DNA from 2 places in the Bacteroides sp. NSJ-39 genome. Region 2 is predicted to be linked to the other one. Evidence: riboswitches for the same ligand, from Rfam matches in the RefSeq annotation. Region 2 holds a riboswitch; the other holds the start of a gene.
The links. A riboswitch is a leader RNA that binds a small molecule or an ion and turns the genes downstream of it on or off. The one in region 2 is predicted to bind cobalamin.

Region 1 (11,168 bases), on a different contig from region 2:
GCAAATATTGAAAATGGCATAAAAGTTGGCTGCCTGACCACTGGAAGTCAACATGGCGGCTACACCACCTTCGAGAGCGGCAATCTTGGCGGCAACAGCGTCATTTGTCGGATTTTGCAGTCGTGTATAAAAGTAACCGCTATCTTCCAAATCGAAAAGGCGGGCCATTTGTTCGCTGGTATCATATTTGAAAGTTGTACTTTGATAGATGGGCAATACGCGTGGTTCGCCCTTTTTAGGCGTCCACCCTGCCTGTACGCACAGGGTTTCGGGCTTGAATTGTTTTGCCATAATGTTATCGGGTTTTAGTGATTTATTCCAAAAAATGTTTTAATGGCGCAAAAGTAGGGAAAATAATTGTATTTTTGCCCTGTTTATGAGTGAAATGATAGTCACATGAAGGAGATAATTGTGCAGATATGAAAAATAAACTCTATATTCTTTTATTCTTAGCTTTTCTTTTCTCAGGAACAGCACTTTGGGCGCAGCAGAAAGCGACCCCGAAGGCGGGTGAGGGTATCTCTGCTTTTTTATTGAGACATAATCGTTCTCCCCAAAAATATATGGATGATTTTATAGAGCTGAATAAAAAGAAACTGGGGAAAAAGAATGTACTTAAAGTAGGGGTGAGTTATATTATTCCTCCCAAAGAGAAATCAAAAAACGCAAATTTGGGAACTACTATTAACGAGCCTTTGTTTGGTAAGGAATTGGCAAATGTCAAGGTTACTTCCAATCGTCTTGCCGGTGCTTGTTTCTATGTGGTCAGCGGACATGGCGGTCCCGATCCCGGAGCTATCGGACGGGCAGGAAGGCATGAGCTTCACGAAGACGAATATGCATATGATATTGCTCTTCGTCTGGCGCGTGTTCTGATGCAGGAAGGTGCTGATGTGCGTATTATCATTCAGGACGCTAAGGATGGAATTCGTGATGAATCGTATCTGTCCAACAGTAAGCGCGAAACTTGTATGGGGGATCCGATTCCATTGAATCAGGTACAACGTCTTCAGCAGCGTTGCAATAAGATCAACGCTTTATATCAGAAAGACCGTAAAAACTATGCCTATTGCAGGGCTATCTTTATCCATGTGGATAGTCGAAGCAAGGGAAAGCAAACTGATGTCTTTTTCTATCATTCGAACAAGAAAGCGCATAGCAAACGGTTGGCGAATAATATGAAAGATACATTTGAATCGAAATATGATAAGCATCAGCCCAACCGGGGCTTTTCCGGCACTGTGAGTGGCCGTAATCTGTATGTGCTTTCCCGTACCACTCCCGTTTCTGTCTTTGTGGAGTTGGGCAATATTCAAAATACTTTCGATCAACGCCGGTTAGTGATAAATTCCAACCGACAGGCATTGGCTAAATGGCTGATGGATGGCTTTTTAAAGGATTATAAAGAGAAAAAATAAGTAGAAGAGTATGTTTTTTATGAACAAAACATATAACTGTTTGTTTTAATAATGCAAATCACCTGATAAAGCTTCTTATGGGTATGCGAATATAGATAAGTCAAGCAAGATATGCCTCCCCGGCATAACAGGAAGATTGCATAGTAGTTTTGTCGTGTTTTATTTTGTGTTTGTGTTGTGACGGTGCTGCGATGTGAATCGGAGTACCGTTTTTTAGTAATGTCCGGTTGTGTTCCCTTATTTTTTTTGATTTCTCATGAACAAAACATATAACTGTTTGTTATAATAATGCAAATCGCCTGATAAAGCTTCTTATGGGTATGCGAATATAGATAAGTCAAGCAAGATATGCCTCCCCGGCATAACAGGAAGATTGCATAGTAGTTTTGTCGTGTTTTATTTTGTGTTTGTGTTGTGACGGTGCTGCGATGTGAATCGAGGTGCCGTTTTTTGGTATTGGTCGGAAAGAACCTTTCGGGAAAAAAACGGACTTACGAAAGTCCTGATATGATAGTAGGATATTCCGTAAGTCCGTTGGGCTGGTGCTGTCTTGCAGCACCTTATCTAGTTGTTATAAGGGCATATTACCGTGTTTCTTAGGCGGATTTGTCTGCATCTTATTTTCTGTCATCTCCAGTGCCTGAATCAGACGTTTACGAGTCTGTCTCGGATAAATGATTTCGTCAATATATCCCAATTCGGCAGCTTGATAAGGAGTTGCGAATTTTTCTTTGTAAGCTTCCAGCTCTTTAGCTTTCGTTGCTTCGTCAGCCTTACGGAACAAGATATTGATAGCACCGTCTGCTCCCATCACTGCGATTTCGGCACTTGGATAAGCGAAGTTTACGTCAGCTCCGGTCTGCTTGGAGTTCATTACGATATAAGCGCCGCCGTAAGCTTTGCGGGTAATAACAGTCAGTTTGGGAACAGTAGCTTCTGCGAACGCATAAACTATTTTTGCGCCGTGACGGATGATACCGTTGTTTTCCTGCGTATATCCCGGAAGGAATCCCGGAACATCTTCGAATGTAATCAATGGAATATTGAAACAGTCGCAGAAACGGATAAAACGACTTGCTTTGTCACTGGCGTCAATATCAAGTACTCCGGCAAGGTAGGCGGGTTGATTGGCGACAATGCCTACCGAACGTCCTGCCAGACGAGCAAAACCGATAATGATATTTTTGGCGAAGTTCGGCATGACTTCAAAGAAATAGCCGTTGTCTACCACTCGCTCGATAATATCTTTCATATCATACGGAACGTTCGGATCTACCGGAACGATTGTATCCAGAGAAGTATCTTCGCGGTTTGTTTCGTCAGTGCAAGGTTTTTTCTTAGCTTCATCCATATTATTCTGCGGTAAGAAAGAAAGCAGTTCACGGATGCTCATCAGCAATTCTTCTTCGGTATTGCACATAAAGTGAGTCACACCGCTTTTGCTGCTATGTGTCATTGCGCCACCCAGCTCTTCTTTACTTACTTCCTCATGAATCACAGCTTTTACTACATCCGGACCAGTCACAAACATATGACTTTTTTCTTTCACCATAAAGATGAAATCGGTCAGGGCAGGAGAGTAGCAGGCACCTCCAGCGCAAGGACCCAGGATTGCCGAAATCTGTGGAATCACACCGCTGGCCATTGTGTTCTGATAGAAAATATCAGCATAACCGGAAAGGCTCTCGATCCCTTCCTGAATACGTGCACCGCCCGAATCATTCAAAGCGATAATCGGGGCACCGTTCTTCAATGCAAGTTGTTGTACTTTCACAATCTTTTTGGCATTGGAAGCTGACAGTGAGCCGCCATATACTGTAAAGTCATAAGCGTAAACAAACACCTGGCGACCGTCTACCTTTCCATAACCGGACACGATACCATCTCCCGGAATTTTGTTCTTATCCATACCGTAGTTCGTACAACGGTGAACCATCAACTTATCCAGTTCAACGAAAGTACCCTTATCGAGCAGCATCTCGATACGTTCGCGAGCAGTCATTTTACCGCTTTCATGTTGCTTCTCTATTTTATCAACGCCTCCACCAAGAGAAGCGATGCGGTCACGTTCCTCGAACGTGGCGTATGCTTTATTCATTTCTTCCATAATGCAATCCGTTCTTATTATTATGCAATCGGTTCTAATGTTATTAATGTCTGTTCGCCGGTTATGCTATCACCTTCTTGAACCAGAATTTCTTTAATGCGGCAATCCGAAGTCACTTTGTAGTTGCTCTGCATCTTCATTGCTTCGATAACGATGGCAGTATCTCCCGCTTTCATTTCCTGACCGACTACAACAGGTATTTTCACTACCTTGCCCGGCATCGGAGAAATGATGCAGTCGTTCTGTTCCTCTTCCCCTTTCTTGCGCATCCGCAAATATTTCGCTTGGCTGTCCACAATTTCTACATTGAAACTGCTATAATGCGTATTCACTTTATAGCTTTTCCCGTTATCACGGCGAATCAGCTGTGCATTCGAACTGCGTCCGTCCATCAAGATGTTGCAAGTGCCGTTTTCCGCCATCACTACATCTGCTTCAAACGGTTTTCCATCAATGGTAAGCACCACCTTGTTATCTTCCTTGCTGACCAACTCTACTTCGGCCACACGGTTTCCTATATGAATTTCCATAATTGAATTCTTTTTGTTAAAATTAGATTCTCAACACTCCCTTGTGCAGTCCGAACTCTTTCCATTTGCTGATAGGACGGTTATCCGTTGCATCACCTTTGTTCTCTTCGAGATTCATCAGGTAATCTATGTATGCGGCAATCATGGCAATGTTTTCAGCACGTTCGCTGGTGCGCATGATACATTGTTTCAAGTGTTCGCCATTCTTGGCAATGAATCCTGTGTCGTAGTGCCCTTTCACAAAATCGGGAGTGTCCATGATGGCACGCAGATAACTGATGTTGTTCTTCACTCCGGTCAACTTATATTCGTGGAGCACGCGGCGCATGCGTTCGATGGCATAATCGCGGTTGGTGGCCCATACGATCAGTTTGCCGATCATCGGGTCATAATAGATGGGTATCTCGTATCCTTCGTACACGTAGCTGTCAATGCGCACACCGATACCGTTCGGCTCCGTAATCTGTTTGATAATTCCGGGACTTGGCATGAAGTTCATTTCAGTGTCTTCGGCACAAATACGGCATTCGATGGCGTGTCCGCGTTGTTTGATATCTTCCTGTTTCAGCTGGAGTACTTGGTTGTCCGCCACTTTGATCTGTTCTTTCACAAGGTCTACACCTACTACTTCTTCCGTAATCGGATGCTCCACCTGTAAACGGGTGTTCATCTCAAGGAAATAATAGTTGCGGTGTTTGTCAACGAGAAATTCGATAGTACCCGCACCGATATAGTTCACCGCTTTAGCTGCAGCTACCGCCTTTTCACCCATATCTTTCCGCAGTTCGGGAGTGACGAAAACCGAAGGAGTCTCTTCCACGATTTTCTGGTTACGGCGTTGCACGGAACATTCGCGTTCGCACAGATGAATGACATTTCCATGCTTGTCACCAAGAATCTGGAACTCGATGTGATGAGGCTCTTCAACGAACTTCTCCAGATAAACCGTGTCGTCACCAAAGGAAGACAACGATTCGCTCTTGGCAGTGGTATAAGCTTCTTCTACTTCTTCGGCATTGTGGATGAGGCGCATACCCTTTCCGCCACCGCCCATAGACGCTTTCAGCATCACCGGATAGCCGATTTTATTGCAAAGCTCTATGGCTTCTTCCACGCTTTTCAGGTTGTCTTGTGTGCCGGGAACAACGGGTACTCCCGCCTCGATCATTTTGATACGGGCAGCAATTTTATCCCCCATGGCTTCCATTGTTTCCGGATTGGGTCCGATAAAGATGATTCCTTCTTCCTGACATCGACGGGCGAAGGTAGCATTCTCGGACAAGAAGCCGTAACCCGGATGGATGGCGTCCGCATGAGCTGCTTTCGCCACTTCGATGATTTTTTCTATATTCAGATAACTCTCTTTGGATGCTGCCGACCCTACGCAATAAGCTTCGTCTGCATAAAGCACATGCTTCGCGGTCCGGTCTGCTTCGGAGAAGATAGCGATACTCGTTATCTCCATTTCCCGGCAGGAACGCATCACCCTTACGGCAATTTCACCGCGATTGGCTACTAAGATTTTTTTTATCATACTTTTTTCAATTAAGTACATACTTATTAATGTCTTCCCATCTAATGGACATACTCCACCCGACGAAAAACAGTATTTTTTTGATTTGGGGCTTAACAAGTGATGCTCTTTCTCCTAACCCACGAGGAGGGGAGCGTCTTACACAAAATGGCAGGTCTTCTGACTGACTCTTGTCTTATTTGCCTTCCCGATTAACATCAGTGGCGTTAAATTAGTTCAATTATAAGACATTGAACAGAGCTTCACAGCAGCGGGACTGTCCGGGACTTACACCCGATTCCCTATTAATCGTCGTCCGTTGGATACGGATTCTGAACCATTTCGGGGGGCAAAGATAAATAAATATTAAATAAGATGTTCCTTTTTTGCACGAAAGTTTCATTTTTGTGCAATGCTTATCTTTAAATAAGGATTCTTTAATTAGTGTATAACCTTGCTACTTTTCTAAACTATATTTCTCCTGATATTGTTAGGTTGATAGTAATTAATTAAAAGGAGATATTCGTATGAAAGAAAAGAAAATAGCTTGTGAAGAAAGAAATCAGGAGAAACTGGCTAACGGTGATTGGGTAATGGCAGAGTTTTATGCAACGTGGTGTCCTCATTGCCAACGTATGAAACCGGTTGTTGAAGAATTTAAGAAACTGATGGAAGGAACATTGGAAGTGGTATTGGTAGACATTGATCAGGAACCTGCCCTTACAGATTTCTATACAGTTGAGTCGACTCCTACCTTTATTCTTTTTAGAAAAGGACAACAGCTCTGGAGACAATCCGGCGAATTACCTTTGGAAAGATTGGAAAGAGCAGTGAAAGGATTCAAATCCTGACGATTATTGCATAGTTTGTTACAATGATATGCGTAGCTGATTCTATGCTGGTATGTCTTTGTCTGGCATACTTCTAATATGCATAAAGAAAAGCAGAAAGTATTCTCCGGTGAGGTACTTCCTGCTTTTCTTTATTTTTATTGCTTTCTGTTGAGCCGTAACTCATACAGGCAAGCCTGTACCTCTTCAAGGCTGCCGGTATGTTTTCCTTCATCATCAGACAGTTTGATACATTCCCTCCATTCCTGATTGACATTCATCTTACATTGTGTCAGTTTCATCACGATGTTCGAAGGTTCGAACCCGGTATCGTTGGTGAGATTGGTACCGATCCCGAAAGAGCAGCGGATTTTGTTTTTGCAGTATTCTTGAATATCCAATGCTTTTGTAAAGTCTAGGGCATTGCTGAATACGATGGTTTTGGTTGTCGCGTCGATTCCCAACTCTTTGTAGCGGGCAACCAGCTTATCGATAAACTCAAATTCATTGCCGGAATCACACCGCACTCCATCGAAAAGTTTGGCTTGTTTACGGCTAAGGTTGCTAAGGAAGATGCCGGAAGTATATGTATCGGAAAGTGCGATACCTAAATCACCGTCATAAACATTCACCCAGTTTTCGAGTGCCATATAGTTGGCATGTTTATATCCGAACTGTGCTCCGTGAAACATAAACCATTCATGTGGATGAGTTCCCATCATTTTCATTCCATATTTCATTGCAAAGTTACAGTTGGAAGTTCCGGTGCAATATTGCGCTGTTTCGTTCAGCTTCTTGATAACCGTTTCCTGCACATCAATGGAGAATCTTCTCCGTGTGCCGAATTCGGAAAAGCGGAGCTGATGTTGATTCGATAATTCTATTTTCTCCGACAGCTTGCAAAGAATCTCGTTCATGTCTGCTATATTGCCAAAGAAACGGTTTTTGATTTCAGAGACAATCGCGAGCAAAGGCACTTCGTATAAAGTCACTTTATAAAGCAAGTCAGTCACTTCGATGTGGAGATGACAAGCTTCATCCAGATGAATATCAATCTTATTCGGATCGAAACGAAAAGAAGACAACCACTCCCAGTAGACTCTCGGAAGGAATCTGCAGTTTTTCGTCATATATTCCAGCTCCTCTTCCGTAAACCTCAACTGACTAAGATTCTTGATCTCTGCCTTGAGTGCCTTCAGGAAATCTTCGGTATATTGAGTTTCATTCCGGTCGTTGAAACTAAACGTGCCCATTGCATAGGGAAACAGTTTGATATAAGCATACGATGTGGTAAACTTATAAAGATCGGTATCTAGTAATGTCTTAACAATCATGACATTCGTTCTTTATTCTAATCTCCATACGTTTTAGTTGGTCACAAAGATATGTTTCCTATCGGTAACATCAAGGAAAAAGAGATTATTTTTTGTAATGGTTGCCGGTTAATAACCTGTCATCTTTACCGATAATACGGTGTCCGGTTGTTTTATGATAACGCCACTGTCGGATTATGGACGGTCAGTCCGCCATCCACCACAATCGTTTGTCCGGTGATGTATCTGGCATCGTTCGAAGCCAAAAAAGCGATGGTAGCTGCAACATCCTCCGGTTCTCCCAGATAAGGAGTGGCACATTGACCGAGGAAGATATTACGTACATCCTCATTCAGGTTGTCCAATGCAGCGGGAGTAAGTACCAGCCCCGGAGCTACGGCGTTGCAACGGATGTTTTTCTTTCCCATTTGAGTAGCGATATATTTCGTCAGGTTGATGACACCCGCTTTGCTGGCGCCGTATAAAGTACCGTTGGCATCAGCCGTAAGTCCGCTTATGGAAGCTACGTTGACAATGTTTCCGCCACCATTGGCAGTCATGATAGGAATGACCTGTTGGGAAAGATACATCGTGCAGCAGAGATTCAGATGGAATGCTTCGTCAAAGTAGTTGATGTCCAGCTTCTCGATGCTAAGGTCACGTTTGGGATCAGTTCCTCCTACATTATTAATCAGTACGTCTATTCTTTGATATTCATTCATGGAAAAATCAATCAACTCTTTGCAACTTTGGAGTTCGGTGGCGGAGAAATAGACATGACGCACGTCGGCCCCTGCGTGCGTGAGTTCGTTGGCAAGCTGCTCCGCTCTTTTCTCGGAATGGTCAGCGATGACTACTTTGCCTCCTTCGGAGACAATGCGGCGTGTGGTTGCTTCGCCGATACCACTGGCGGCACCAGTGATGACAACTACTTTATTTTCGAATCTGTTCATATAATGGGAATTTGATGATTACCTTCTATTAGAAACAGCTGGCAGAGGAATTTGTTAGCCCTCATAAACTCTCTTTAATAAGATAAGGTGTTCGATTCGAAAACTTTTGCATCTTTTCCAGTTTTACGCTCTGATTATTTAAGAAAACTGTTAAATGTTAATGCCTGGACTCTTATTTGTTAATACAGCTCTGATTCTATTAAACCATGTTATAAGGTACGCTGCTTTGGTCTCAAAATTTGGAGATAACCGGAAAGTCCGTATCTTTGTACTGTGTTTTTCATAGTATTAGATTTAAGGTTAACAAAAGATTGGCTGTCTGGGATAGATAGCCTTTTTTTATGCCTGTAAGTCAACTGCAGACCGAAGAGATTAAATGGATCAGTCTGAAAAATCGGTTTGAGCTCTATACGGTGCGGGAAGGAGCCAAATACTATTTTTATTTCTTTTTCTGCCTAATCAGATTAGCCGTGTTACTTATTCTTTTTGCGTATGACTATAGTATTCCGCAAGAATAACTATAGTGTACTTTGCGTATAACTATAGTCATACGCAAAGTACACTATAGTTATACGAAGTAAAAGTAACGAATGAAATGAGTCTAAATAGTGAATCGATTATAAAAGAATGCCCATAGAAATCAATAGGAATAGGAAGGCTATCATTGTTTAATTCAAAACCTAGTACGAAAAAGAAACAAACAGAAAACAACCGGAATTTCGGATTGATTCATCAAAACAACGAATATTGGTTATCCCGCAGGCTTTTCACCTCCCGTTCCTTTACGATATCATCTTCGGATTATTCTTACTTACCCAAGAAGTAACTTGTGTGAATGAATATGTTAAATGTTAACGTGTAAAGTCTGAAATGTTAATACGCTTCCCGGATTATTAAACCCTGTTATAATATGGGCTGTTTAGGCTCTAAAATTTGCTATTTACCTGAAATATGGTACCTTTGTACAGTGTTTTTTCATAAGTATTAGATTTAAGGTTAACAAAAGATTGGTTGCTCGTGATGAGTAGCCATTTTTTGTTTTTATACACTATGATTGTTTATTCCTTAATCATAGTCAACAGCATCTTAAATCTCTCCACTACACTTTTCGAATATGCATTGTTTGTCTATAACAAAAAACGATTTTTATTGTTATAGTACGAAAGACTCAATAAACTAACCATTATTATGAAGAAGAATATCTTATTGTTTGGAGCACTGATAGGTGCTTTCTTATTGGTTTCCTGTTCGGGAGGAAACAAGAAACAGGCTGCGTCCTCCGTCACTCCGGAGGAATTGGATAATGCCAGTAAAGTGATAAACTATTATCATACATCGCTCATCGTGTTGAGGCATATAGCTAATGCAAAAGACGTAAATGCGGTCTTGGGATATATGGAACAGACAGGAAAAGTTCCTGAAGTATCTCCGATAGCACCGCCTGAAGTATCTGCCAGAGACACTGCGGAATTGATGGATCCGGGAGATTACTTTAATATACAAGTCCGTCAGAATCTGAAGCAGAGTTATAGAGGACTTTTCAGTGCACGGGCGCAATTCTATGATAATTTTAATAAGTTTCTCTCTTACAAGCAGGTCAAAGAGACAGCCAAGGCTGGCAAGCTCTTGGATGAAAACTATCGGCTAAGTGTAGAAATGTCCGAATATAAACAAGTGATTTTTGATATTCTAAGCCCTCTCACGGAACAGGCTGAAAAAGATCTTCTTGCCGACGAACCGTTGAAAGATCAAATCATGGCTATGCGTAAGATGTCCGGCACTGTGCAAAGCATAATGAATCTTTATTCCCGCAAACATGTACTGGAGGGTGCTCGCATTGATGTGAAGATGGCAGAATTGAAGAAAGAACTCGAAGCTGCAAAGAAACTTCCTGCTGTCACAGGCTATGATGAAGAGCAAAAGAATTATTATAGCTTCCTGTCTTCTGTGGAATCGTTTATGAAAGATATGCAGAAAGCAAGAGATAAAGGCGCATATTCCGATGCAGATTACAATGCGATGTCGGAAGCCTACGAATATGGACTTTCCGTTATCTAAAGAATTGTCTACAGGCAGGATAGAGATGATTACTGTTGTTTTTCAACCTTATGCGGTAAAAGCATTGTTTCACATACCCAGTCATTTGTTCCGCGGGCAGACTGTAGATACCGATGCGATGGAAGATGTAGAACTGTCGGATTTAGTGAAACAGGTCACGGATACTTCTGATAATGCAGTTTGTATTCGGTTGATAGAACAGTTTTTTCTTCGTCGTTTATACACTCTTCCTGAGTATAATCTCAAGCGGATGTCTGCTGTCTTTCATGAAATAAACCTCCGGCCGCAAATCAACATTTCTCATTTGTCGGAAACAGCCTGTCTGGAAGTGACTGCTGTTCCTTCGTCCCCTTATCCGGATTATTCTACCGGAATATAGATCTCCGTCAACAACTCTTCGGGGGGAGTGTCACATGGATTGTTCAGATAGCGTTCAGCACTGGCTT
Region 2 (11,168 bases):
GTGTAAAATACTTCGATGCAGGCTCGGCTGTAGCTACTTTTCCGTTGGCAACAACAGAACGCGGTTATACGTTAGCAAATGGGACTCAGATTCCCGACAGGACAGAGTGGCATAATATCGTTGCATCCAACCGTTTGGCTGAGATTGTAGACAAATACGTACACAAAGGTGACAAGTTGTATCTGGAAGGAAAGATTAGAACCCGTTCGTACACAGATCAGGCAGGTGCTACACGTTATACTACAGAGATTTATGTAGATAATATGGAAATGCTGACTCCGAAAGGAACTAACTCCGGTGCGGGAGCTACAGCTTCCACGCAGCAACCCGTTGCCGCTCCGGTACAGCAGCCGCAACAGTCACAGCAATCGCAGGCTCAATCAATACAAGATAATTCGGCGGATGATTTGCCGTTCTAGATAATATGGTAGTGTGCCGACTGGCTTTCGCAAACTTATAGGCACATTATCTTTTGTTTAACTAAAATATAGAATCTTTGGACTCAGATGGTTATTTAAGCCAGTTAGCTGGCATTTTCGACGGTATTACCGTACTTACTCCTTCTATCTCTGCTATTATCGCCATAGTATTGGCTGGTGTGCTCCTGCTTGCTTCCGGTTTTGCTTCGGCTTCTGAAATAGCTTTTTTCTCGCTTTCTCCTTCGGACCGGAATGATATTGACGAACGCAATCATCCTTCCGATGAAAAAATAAGTGCACTTCTTGGTGATTCCGAACGCCTTCTAGCGACGATACTGATCACTAATAACTTTGTGAACGTGACTATTATCATGCTCTGCAATTTCTTTTTCATGAATGTGTTTATCTTCCATTCTCCATTGGCAGAGTTTCTTATACTGACTGTAATACTTACTTTTCTGTTATTGTTGTTCGGTGAAATAATGCCGAAGATCTATTCTGCACAGAAAACTTTGGCTTTTTGCCGTTTCTCCGCACCGGGAATTTATTATCTGGAGAAGATATTTCGTCCGGTGGCTACTGTCTTGGTACGTTCAACAGCTTTTCTTAATAAGCATTTCGCCAAAAAGAGTCATAATATCTCTGTTGACGAGTTGTCGCACGCATTAGAACTGACAGATAAAGCGGAACTGTCTGAGGAAAATAATATCTTGGAAGGAATTATCCGTTTTGGCGGAGAAACAGTGAAGGAGGTGATGACATCACGTCTGGATATGGTCGATTTGGATATCCGTACACCTTTCAAGGAGGTGATGCAATGTATCATTGAGAACGCTTATTCGCGTATTCCTATCTATTCCGGTTCGCGGGATAATATCAAGGGAGTGTTGTATATCAAGGATCTTTTGCCTCATGTGAACAAAGGAGATAACTTTCGTTGGCAATCGCTGATCCGTCCGGCCTATTTTGTGCCGGAGACGAAGATGATTGATGATTTGCTGCGCGACTTTCAGGCGAATAAGATTCATATAGCCATTGTTGTTGATGAATTCGGAGGAACGTCCGGATTGGTGACGATGGAAGATATTATTGAAGAAATTGTGGGTGAGATTCATGATGAATATGACGATGAAGAACGTACATACGTTGTATTGAACGACCATACTTGGATTTTTGAAGCGAAGACACAATTGACCGATTTCTATAAGATTGTAAAAGTAGACGAAGATGAGTTTGAGAAGGTGATAGGGGATGCGGATACTTTGGCTGGTATGTTGCTTGAGATAAAGGGTGAATTTCCTGCCTTACACGAGAAGGTGACTTATCATAATTATGAATTCGAAGTACTGGAGATGGACAGTCGCCGTATCTTGAAAGTGAAGTTTACGATTTTGCCAAAAGAACCCGAAGTGTCGGAAGGAAAAGAATAAGATGGCGTTATACCTGCGACATAGGGAAGATGGCATACAATGGGCTGTCTGGAAGATGGAGGAGTCTTTGGACGTATTATTGTCTTTGTTGCCCAATACACGGAAAATATCTTGTGAAAAGGAATTACTGCGTTTTACTTCTGAACGTCGGAAGATGGAATGGTTGTCTGTTCGTGTTTTGTTGTATTCGATGTTACAGGAAGACAAAGAGATTGTTTACTCTTCCGAAGGAAAACCGTTTCTTTCCGATCATTCCTTTTATATCAGTATTTCTCATACGAAAGGATATGTGGCGGTAGCACTTAGTTCTTTGAATTCTGTTGGCATTGATATTGAACAATACGGGCAACGGGTTCATCGGGTATCCGACCGTTATATACGCCCTGATGAACAGGTAGAATCTTATCAGGAAGATTTGACTTGGGGGCTGTTGTTGTATTGGTCTGCTAAAGAAACAATCTTCAAGCGCATGGAGAACGCCGATGCAGATTTCCGTAAACTTCGTCTGGCGCATTTTATTCCTCAAGTGGAGGGAACATTTCAGGTTCAGGAATTGGTAACGCAGCAGCAGAAACTCTATACGGTCGGTTATCGTATTGAGCCGGATTTTGTGTTGACGTGGACGGAGAACTGAATGCAGGCTGAATGAGAAATGTTCACTAATGCTTTTGACAGACATTTACTGATTTGTGTAATTAATTCTTCTGTTGTTATATTCTCGATTTGTACCCACAAGAACATATGGTAGAGAATAAAAAGAAGCGTCAGACTTTCCAAGAAGTAGCCTAACGCTTTTTTATTATTTTTGCGACTATTTGTCTTTTTATCTATAAATCACACTCTTGTTATTGGAAAGTTATGGTTGACGGGAACCAATATTCACCGGTGTAATCAATAATAGCTTTTTGGGTTCCGGTCACTCCATCGACTACGTAAATATAGGTATTTAAATAATGTGCTCCCCATCCGTCTTCTGTATAAATGAGGTATACGTCACCATTTTGGGGATTTACCTGTATGCCTGCACCATATCCGGAGTAATTTGTTGGAGCAGTGAAGAATTTATTTACGTTTTGAGTAGTAATATCAAATTTATAGATATCCGTGCCGCTGAAATTGGGTGCATGAGCAAAATATAGAGCATTTTCTGTAGTAGAAGCGCATAAACCGCTTGGTCTGTAAGCAAATTTGTCAAAAAAGATGTTTAAGTCGTTTGGCAATTGAATCTCCTCGCTCTCTAATTTGTTAGTATCAATTTTGACTAGTTTGTTACCATTTGCAGCCCATAATGAACCGTCTTTGGCTTGGGCAAAGCCTGCATTTGCTTGGTGGGTAAGGTCTTTTTTAAAACTAAAATCATTTATATTATATACTTTTATCGTATTCCCGTCCAAAATAAATAGCTGCTCCTTTATTTTATATATGTCTTTACTATTGCTAGTATTAAGGAGTTTATCTTCAACTGTAAGTGGATTTAATTTCACTTTGTATGCTCCCTTGCTGGTGGTCATGACAGCTGTCTCTTGATTGATAATGCAAATATTGTATCCTTGTCCATCTATATTATCGATTTGACTTGCATTACTAAAATTGTCCATATTCATTTTGGTTAAGTTGGGTGAACCTTTAGAGACAATGTACATATAGTTTTCGTAGATTACTCCTATTGTTGCGGTTAGACCTAAGTCTTCAATAATCTTTTTGTTCCATTTGCCTTCCTTGTATTGATTAATAGAGGAATATTCTTTTCCTTCGTTAATGACATAGAATGAGGCTGGATATGTAACAGTGATATTTATCTCTTTTTTTACAGTATCATATTCGTTATTAACTGTTAGTTGTATTGTGTAGGTTTTGACCGTGTCACTTTGGAAAGTATATATGTTTTCTGTAGAAACTTCTTTTCCATTTATAACCCATGAGTAACTAGTTGTTCCGTGATTATTGTTGATCTGCGCTTTTAGTTCAACAGCTTGCCCCGCATTAACTGTTGCACCATTTTCAATACCTAGACTAGTAATTTCAACTTTTGGATCATCATCATCGTCACTACATGATGATGAAATGAATGGCAATGCCAGCAATGCCAACATATATAGTTGGCTAACTAAGAATTTCATCTTTTTCATTCTTCTTTTAATTAAATAATTTATACATAATTGTTTATTGTTTCCCAAAATGTAAATCTTCAATAGCTTGTATTTCGGTTGAAATTTCTCCCATCCACCCTGTATTTTGATTGACAGCTGTGTAAATTCTAACGAAATCAATGCCATCTAATTGAACGGGATGTCCATTTTTGTCTACTGCCCAGTCTATTTGAAATTTACTTTTTTCTGTGTTATTAGGGTGATTGTCTGCATATCCGTATGGATAGCAGTATCCTACCCAATGTTCTGGCATATCTTCACGAGGTTCATTCACAGCGTTATTTTTCAAACGGCTACCATGAAATGTCATCTCGTTCTCTTCTATCCATAATGGATAATATGAATTGGTAGTATAGAAATCATTTCTGTTTACATATCCCTCGTTTCCTTGATTATCTGTCCATTTAACTTTATCCAATATTGATGTGGGACGGTGATAAGTAATAGTATAATTTTTTATAGTTGCGGAAGACGTATATTCGCTGCCGGCAAGCTCATACCATTCATCATCAGGTAATTGGTTACCATTAACATCTTTCGAAACTAATACAATGCCTGGCTCTGAGCTTCCACCAAGCTTTCCAGTTAATGTTCCGAATGCGTCATAGTACGCGTTGCCATATATTTTGAAATCATATTCTCCGGGAACGTTAGGTACTGTATGATCAAATCCTACCGTGATATAACCTCCGTATGCTCCAAGACTAAGAAGACATAGGTCTGGATCTTTGAGTAGCTCTTCTGCATATTTTCTCACATCTTCAGATGTATAGTTTTCTTTATAAGCAGTTGTGGATGTATTCATAAACTGGCAGGGGGCCGGTCTGTATTCCAATACTCTATTGGCAAATGCAGAGGGGGCATTCGGATCCGAGTTCTCTTCACTGCTGTCTCCTGATGATACTTTGTTGCTGAACACAACGGTATTAGGGTTCAGTCCGACACGGTTGATTCTGAATTGCAACTGTCCGTTTAGATTGAAGCAAAGTATGTCACCGGTTATGGTGTAACTATATGCTTCCGTTATGTAGATATTGTCACTGTATGGATTGATATTAATACCGTAAGGGGTGTTGATCCGGGTTCCGTCTGTGATAAAGTTTTCGCGTATAGTCTGTCCGGTCTTTAGATTGAAAACCTTGATAGAAGATGACTCTGTATTGTAGTTGTAATTATATAAATAAGCGATATTGCCACTGATTGCAAAATTCATGACTTTTTCGTCATAAATATGTGCTACTTCATCTGTTCTGCAGTCTATCTTTACAAAGTGGAAGTCACCATCTGCTATGTTATTTCCATGAGTAGCTACATAAACTGTTTCGTCTGGTCCTGGTACAATACATCCGGGATTGGGACCGACTGTTACTTTCTTTATTTCTGTAAAGGAAGTGATGTCAATCACGGAAACTGTATTGTCTACACCTAAGCCTGCAGAATAATCCAAACCACCGGAATTGGATACATATAGTTTGTCATTTTGTATACAGATATTTTCCGGGTTTCTTCCGGCTTTTGTCAAGGCATCTATTTCTAAGGAAGTAGTGTCGATCCGTGCAACGGTACCATCGTATGAACATACGTATGCCTTGTCTTTATGAAACGTGATATGGCGTGGCTGTCGTGAACTGCCGTTTTCTGCCAGCATAGGGATTTGTTTGATAGAAACTCCTGTTTGGAAGTCTATTACTTCAATGGTACTGGATACATTGACTACAATGTATAATTTGCCACCATATAATGCCATATCATTGGCTGTATCACCCAACCCTCGTTTGTTTAGGTCCTTGAAGTAATTTTTAGTAAGCTTTCCCTTTTTGAACGAATAACGGGCCAAAGAACTGTTATTCAAGTTAAACAATCCTTCGCTTAATATATATAGCTCTGCAGTTCCGGTTTCGGAGATATTACTGCCATCAATGTTGGGGATAGATGGCTTGTCCTCCATATCATCACAGGCAATGAATAACAGTAAGAGCATCCATAACCATGTCTGCAATATATATTTTCTATTTATAGTTATTTGTTTCATAGTTAATATTTGATACTGAACGTTGCTCTAACAGAACGTCCGGGCATTGGAAAGTTCTTGATAATCTCATAATTGTTATTGGCTATATTTAATACTTCTATATGAATAGAAGTATTAATCTTCCGTATAGTTAACTCCCTCCCCACAGAGATACTGTGGTCACTATAACTCTCCATTCTATTCTCTGTGATATTTTCTCCTTGTGTATATCGTTTTCCTGAGAACAGGAATGAGTAAGATAAATTAACCCAAGACGTTTCGATACCTACCTGTCCCGAACCGGAAACACGGGGGGTATAAGCTATCTGATGTTTGTAAGTTCTCCCTTCTTCGGAAGCAGGGTCGGGGTTGGTTACATCCAAAGCCTGTTGGTATGTATAATTCCCCGAAAGATTGATACGGAGCTTTTCACAAGGCTGGAGGGACACGCTACCTGTGACATCAATGCCTTTGATTTCTACACTGCCGAGATTTCTCATACTCCAGACAGCAAGGTTCTTGGTAGGATAGGCAATGATTTTATCCGTTATCTTGTTGTAATACGCATCAACAGTTGCCGAGAGATAAGGCAGGAACGGGCATACATCCTTACTGTATGTCAGACCTATATTATACTGCCGTGCATTCTCCGGTTTCAACTTGTTGTTTCCAGTTTCACCGTAGTATAAATCGTTGAAGCTTGGCAGGCGAAAGATATCTTTGTAGAAAATTCTGATACGGAATTCTTCCTTGTCGAAAGGCTTGAACGAAGCGCTGACATACGGAGAAAGTTTACGGTGATTACCTGCACTTCCCCCTTTATCGGCCTGCTCGTAGATGACAGTTGCCAAAGCGGATGCAGAGAGAGTAAGCCAATTGTTTACATACTTTCCCGCAAAAGCTGTCAGCCACGAATAGCGCGTAGGATGGGCAAAGTCATTCAGATTGGCATTCATCGTGTTGATACTTCCGTCAGAAGAAAACGAAAAAGACAAATTATTCAATAACCTGTAAAGCACGGACCCCGAAAGGTAATACTCCTGCTGGTAATAACTGTTCTCTATTTCTCCGGTAGAACCTTTGTAGTCGGGATCTAAATAACGTTGATAGCTCCAATTCCACTTGGCAGAAGTCTGGAACACCCATTGCCGGTTAAATTCTTTCTTGTATTGACTTTGAATAAATGTGTTCTTGTCCCAAAGACGTTGTGAAGAATGAGTATAATAGAAAGTTGTGGCATTGGGCAATCCGCGGGAAGATTGGAAATAATAGGCTTTTAGCCTCCATTGTTCTTTGTCGGAGAAGTTTCCGTAAAGCCCGGCTTCTGCACGAAATGTCTGTACATCCGTGTTCTTTCGCTTTTCCCGTGAACTCAGATCCCCTTCTTCATTTCCGTAATATAAAGTATATGGATAATGCCCGTCCGATGACATCCATTCGCCGTTGGCAGATACAGTCCATTTCCGACTGATCCGTTGTTCCAATAACAGACTGGGATTGACCAATCCCCATGAACCGGTCTTGAAAGACGCACTTATATTCGTGTGCTTTCCGTCCTCAAATCGGGGAGTGAGTGTTTGTATATTCAGTATCCCTGCTGAAGCAAAGAAACGGGCAGGCTGGAAGATGTTGTCGCTTTGACCGTTACTCAACGACAGTTGGTCGACATTATCGAGAGAGAAACGTCCAAGGTCGATTTGTCCTGTTTGACAGTCAGTCAGTGTGATTCCATCGTAACCTACAGCAGTATGTTGCGCACCCAGACTTCGTATGGATATCGTTTTCAGTCCGCCGATCCCCCCGTAATCTTTCACAATTACTCCTGCAAAATGTTTCACGGCATCGGAAACCTGCAGGGCATTCAGATTCTTTAAAGCGTCTTTAGAAAATATCTGTAATGGAGCGGTAGAGCGAACCTCACGGGTCTGATAAATATCGGAAACGGTTATTTCGGGGATGTAATAGGTACGTGCGGTATCCACCCTTTGCTGTTGTGCAAAAAGTGAAGTCGATAAAAACAGGTTGCAGCTTACTGCAAAGATTGCTAAAGTCCTCTTTTCCATTTCCTCTTTTTAGGTTTAAAAGTGTCCGGGCGAAATCCCTTCGACCGGACACGCATAAATAAACTTTTGGCAGAGTTTATTAAAACATACTTTCTCTGAATCAGAATGATGAATGAAATGATAGACGGAATTGTCCGGTTCATTAGATTCAACGCTTTTTCCTCGAAAGCAGTGAAATTGGTTGCATGGCAGGTCTTCTGACTTGTTCCTGTTGCGAGCGCCTTCCCGGAAATTCTTCTTCCAGTGGCTAAAAGTAGGTTGCTTGCAACATAATATAGAACTTACAGCAGCGGGACTGTTCAGGATTTACACCTGATTCCCTTTTAATCGCTTTCCCCGTGTGAGGTCTGCGAACCAATGCGCGGCAAAGATAGGTAGTTTATTTGTTTTTTGCAAGGAGTTATGGATGTAATAACAGATATTCTTCAACAGCTTGTGCGGTAATGGCTTTTTAAGTGGTTTATCTCTCTTTTGCCAATGTAAATACAAATTCCAGTCCGCCTCCCTGATTATTTTTCGCAGAGATACTTCCCCCGTGAATGATAACCGCATTCTTTACAATGGCCAATCCCAATCCTGTCCCGCCTAATTTCCGTGACCGTCCTTTGTCTACCCGGTAGAAGCGTTCAAAGAGTCGGTTCAGATGTTCGGGTGACACACCCACACCGGTATCGGCAAAGCTGAAATAGTAGAAACCTTCATCTTCGCGGAAACAGTTTATATTGATTTGGATATTTGTTCCGGCGTATGCAATGGCATTATCCATCAGATTGCGGAATATGGAATAAATCAGCGAATAATTTCCTTTGATTTGTATGCTCTTCTTTAAGGAATTGACAACCGTGATATGCTTCTCGTCCAGTTCCAGCGCAACCTCATTGATAATATTGCCCACCAATAAGCTGATATCCACCCGTTCCATATCAATCATGTTGGCAGCTTCGTCCATGCGGGTTAGTACGGATATATCCCGCAGCAACCGGCTCAGTCGGTTACTTTGGGCATAGCAACGTTCCAGAAAAACATTTATTTTCTCACGTGGGATATTCTCGTTGCTGACAATCGTCTCCAGATACCCTTGAATACTGCTGACAGGAGTTTTCAATTCGTGGGCTATGTTCTGTGTCAATTGCCGTTTCAAGTTTATCTGTTCTTCTTCCTGAGTGACATCATTGATCGAAATCTCAAAGCTGGCATCTTGAAAGATGATACATTCCACGATAAAGGTTCGTCCGTTTTTATTGATTGTGATAGACATTCTCTTTTCATCTTTTCCTCCCGAACGCTGTCTTTGGTTCTTGTTGATGAAGTGGATGATCTCTTTCAGTTCGCTGATAGCAAAGACTTCTTCCGTAGTTTCCAGGTTGGAGTCTGAAATCAGATTACTGTATTGGGTAAAGAGGTTGTTGACCAGAATCTCCTTTTTGTCTTTTGTAAATACTCCCAGTCCTTCATGCGAGATCTGGAGATGGGTGATCAATTTCTCACGTTCGATGTAAAGTGCCTCTTTGGTCTCGTGCAGCCGCTTGTATATTTGTATGATATGTTGTGATATTTCCCCCAGTTCGTTATGTGGGAAAGCTGATTGCATAGCCATTTCGATAGGCTCGTTCCGGTCGGCACGCATGGCGAACTCGCGAAGCTGGTTGATGGAAGTTCCCAATTTATTCGTGAACTTATAGAAAATAATCATCAGCAACAGAGTCACAATGACCGTAAACCATAAATAGTGCGGGTCGGCTTTCAGATTGTTGATGAGGCTGACATTATAAGGTAGAGCCGAACGGACAATATAATCTTTGTAACGTGTAGCCGAATAAAAATAGGGGACACCGGTCGTCTCGGAAGTACGCCGTACGTCATATCCATTTCCCTGTTTCAGCGCCTTTTGTACTTCCGGACGGTCTAAATGGTTCTCCATCTGCCCGTTGTGGTTCGAATAACTGTCGTAAAGCACATTTCCGTCTATATCAATAAGAGTTACACGTAAATCTTCCAGAATATGGTTGTTGATATAACCGGTGATAATTGAACTGTCCGGCGATTGCCTGCTCAACTGTTCATAGAGCCGGCTGTTGTAATCCTGTAATTTTGTGTTCAGCAATTCCACCTTATATTCCCGCTCACGTTGATACTGATACGCGATAAAGCAAACGGCAAATACCAGAAACAGTGAAATGACCGAGAGAAAAAGCTTTCGGCTGAAAGAGAGGAAATGTTTTTGAGTTACAGGCAGATTCATAGGGAGTAGTTATTACGCTTCAAAACAGTATCCATATCCGAGACGAGTGACGATGCACTTGCCGTATATTCCTATCTTCTTGCGCAGACGGGTGATATTTACGTCAATAGTACGGTCGAGTACATATACCTCGTCGCTCCAGATACGGGCCAGAATATCTTCACGTGAAAATACCCGTCCTTTATTCTGTACCAACAGAAGCAATATTTCAAATTCTTTTTTAGTCAACGGCACTTCTTCTTCGTCGATACTTACCTTCTTTTTCGTGATATCAATGACGAGCGTCTGGTAAGTAAGCCGTTCGGGAACTCTTTCTGTTTCCGCTGCAGCCGTGCGTCTCAATACAGCTTTTACACGGGCAATGACCTCCCGCAGCGAAAATGGCTTCGAGATATAATCATCCGCGCCTAGATTGAAGCCGGTCACGGTGTCGTTCTCAGTATCTTTGGCTGTGATAAAGATGATAGGCACTTTTGCCGTTTTCTTGTCCTTTTTCAGCATGTTCGCCATTTTGAATCCGGAGATTTCCCCCATCATCACATCGAGAAGAATTAGCTGATAACTACAAATATCCATCTTCAAAGCCTCTTCGGCGGAGTTTGCGGTATCCACCTCGTAACCTTCATTTTCAAGATTGAATTTCAGAATCTCGCAGAGGTCTTCTTCATCGTCGACAACTAGAATACGGGTTTCATTCATAAGCTATATGTATTAGTATGACAAAGTTACGTTTTTATTTTATTTGATGCAAAGATGAGGATACTTTGTTACGGTCAGATGAAACAGATATTACAATCTTGTTACATTCCTCCCAATCCTGCAGATAGAATAAAATATCGAAGTTTTTGCGGGC

Region 1: linked by a shared signal. The riboswitch ahead of accC (acetyl-CoA carboxylase biotin carboxylase subunit) and the one ahead of H8S63_RS10515 (TonB-dependent siderophore receptor) in region 2 are both predicted to bind cobalamin.

The regions. Positions count from the first base shown of each region.
Region 1 is NZ_JACOOB010000006.1:112,603-123,770, reverse strand. Features, by position in the region: gene H8S63_RS09085 (O-acetylhomoserine aminocarboxypropyltransferase/cysteine synthase family protein) at 1-291, opposite strand, end outside; gene H8S63_RS09080 (N-acetylmuramoyl-L-alanine amidase) at 420-1,418, shown strand; gene H8S63_RS09075 (acyl-CoA carboxylase subunit beta) at 1,990-3,525, opposite strand; gene H8S63_RS09070 (acetyl-CoA carboxylase biotin carboxyl carrier protein subunit) at 3,546-4,055, opposite strand; gene accC (acetyl-CoA carboxylase biotin carboxylase subunit) at 4,078-5,589, opposite strand; cobalamin riboswitch at 5,721-5,925, opposite strand; gene H8S63_RS09060 (co-chaperone YbbN) at 6,096-6,419, shown strand; gene pncB (nicotinate phosphoribosyltransferase) at 6,557-7,732, opposite strand; gene H8S63_RS09050 (SDR family NAD(P)-dependent oxidoreductase) at 7,885-8,664, opposite strand; gene H8S63_RS09045 (hypothetical protein) at 9,853-10,722, shown strand; partial or broken gene H8S63_RS09040 (AraC family transcriptional regulator) at 10,730-11,047, shown strand; gene H8S63_RS09035 (GyrI-like domain-containing protein) at 11,083-11,168, opposite strand, start outside.
Region 2 is NZ_JACOOB010000007.1:153,779-164,946, reverse strand. Features, by position in the region: gene H8S63_RS10540 (single-stranded DNA-binding protein) at 1-419, shown strand, start outside; gene H8S63_RS10535 (gliding motility-associated protein GldE) at 497-1,849, shown strand; gene H8S63_RS10530 (4'-phosphopantetheinyl transferase family protein) at 1,851-2,483, shown strand; gene H8S63_RS10525 (DUF5074 domain-containing protein) at 2,695-3,978, opposite strand; gene H8S63_RS10520 (YncE family protein) at 4,013-6,031, opposite strand; gene H8S63_RS10515 (TonB-dependent siderophore receptor) at 6,034-8,073, opposite strand; cobalamin riboswitch at 8,243-8,447, opposite strand; gene H8S63_RS10510 (ATP-binding protein) at 8,534-10,315, opposite strand; gene H8S63_RS10505 (response regulator transcription factor) at 10,328-11,014, opposite strand.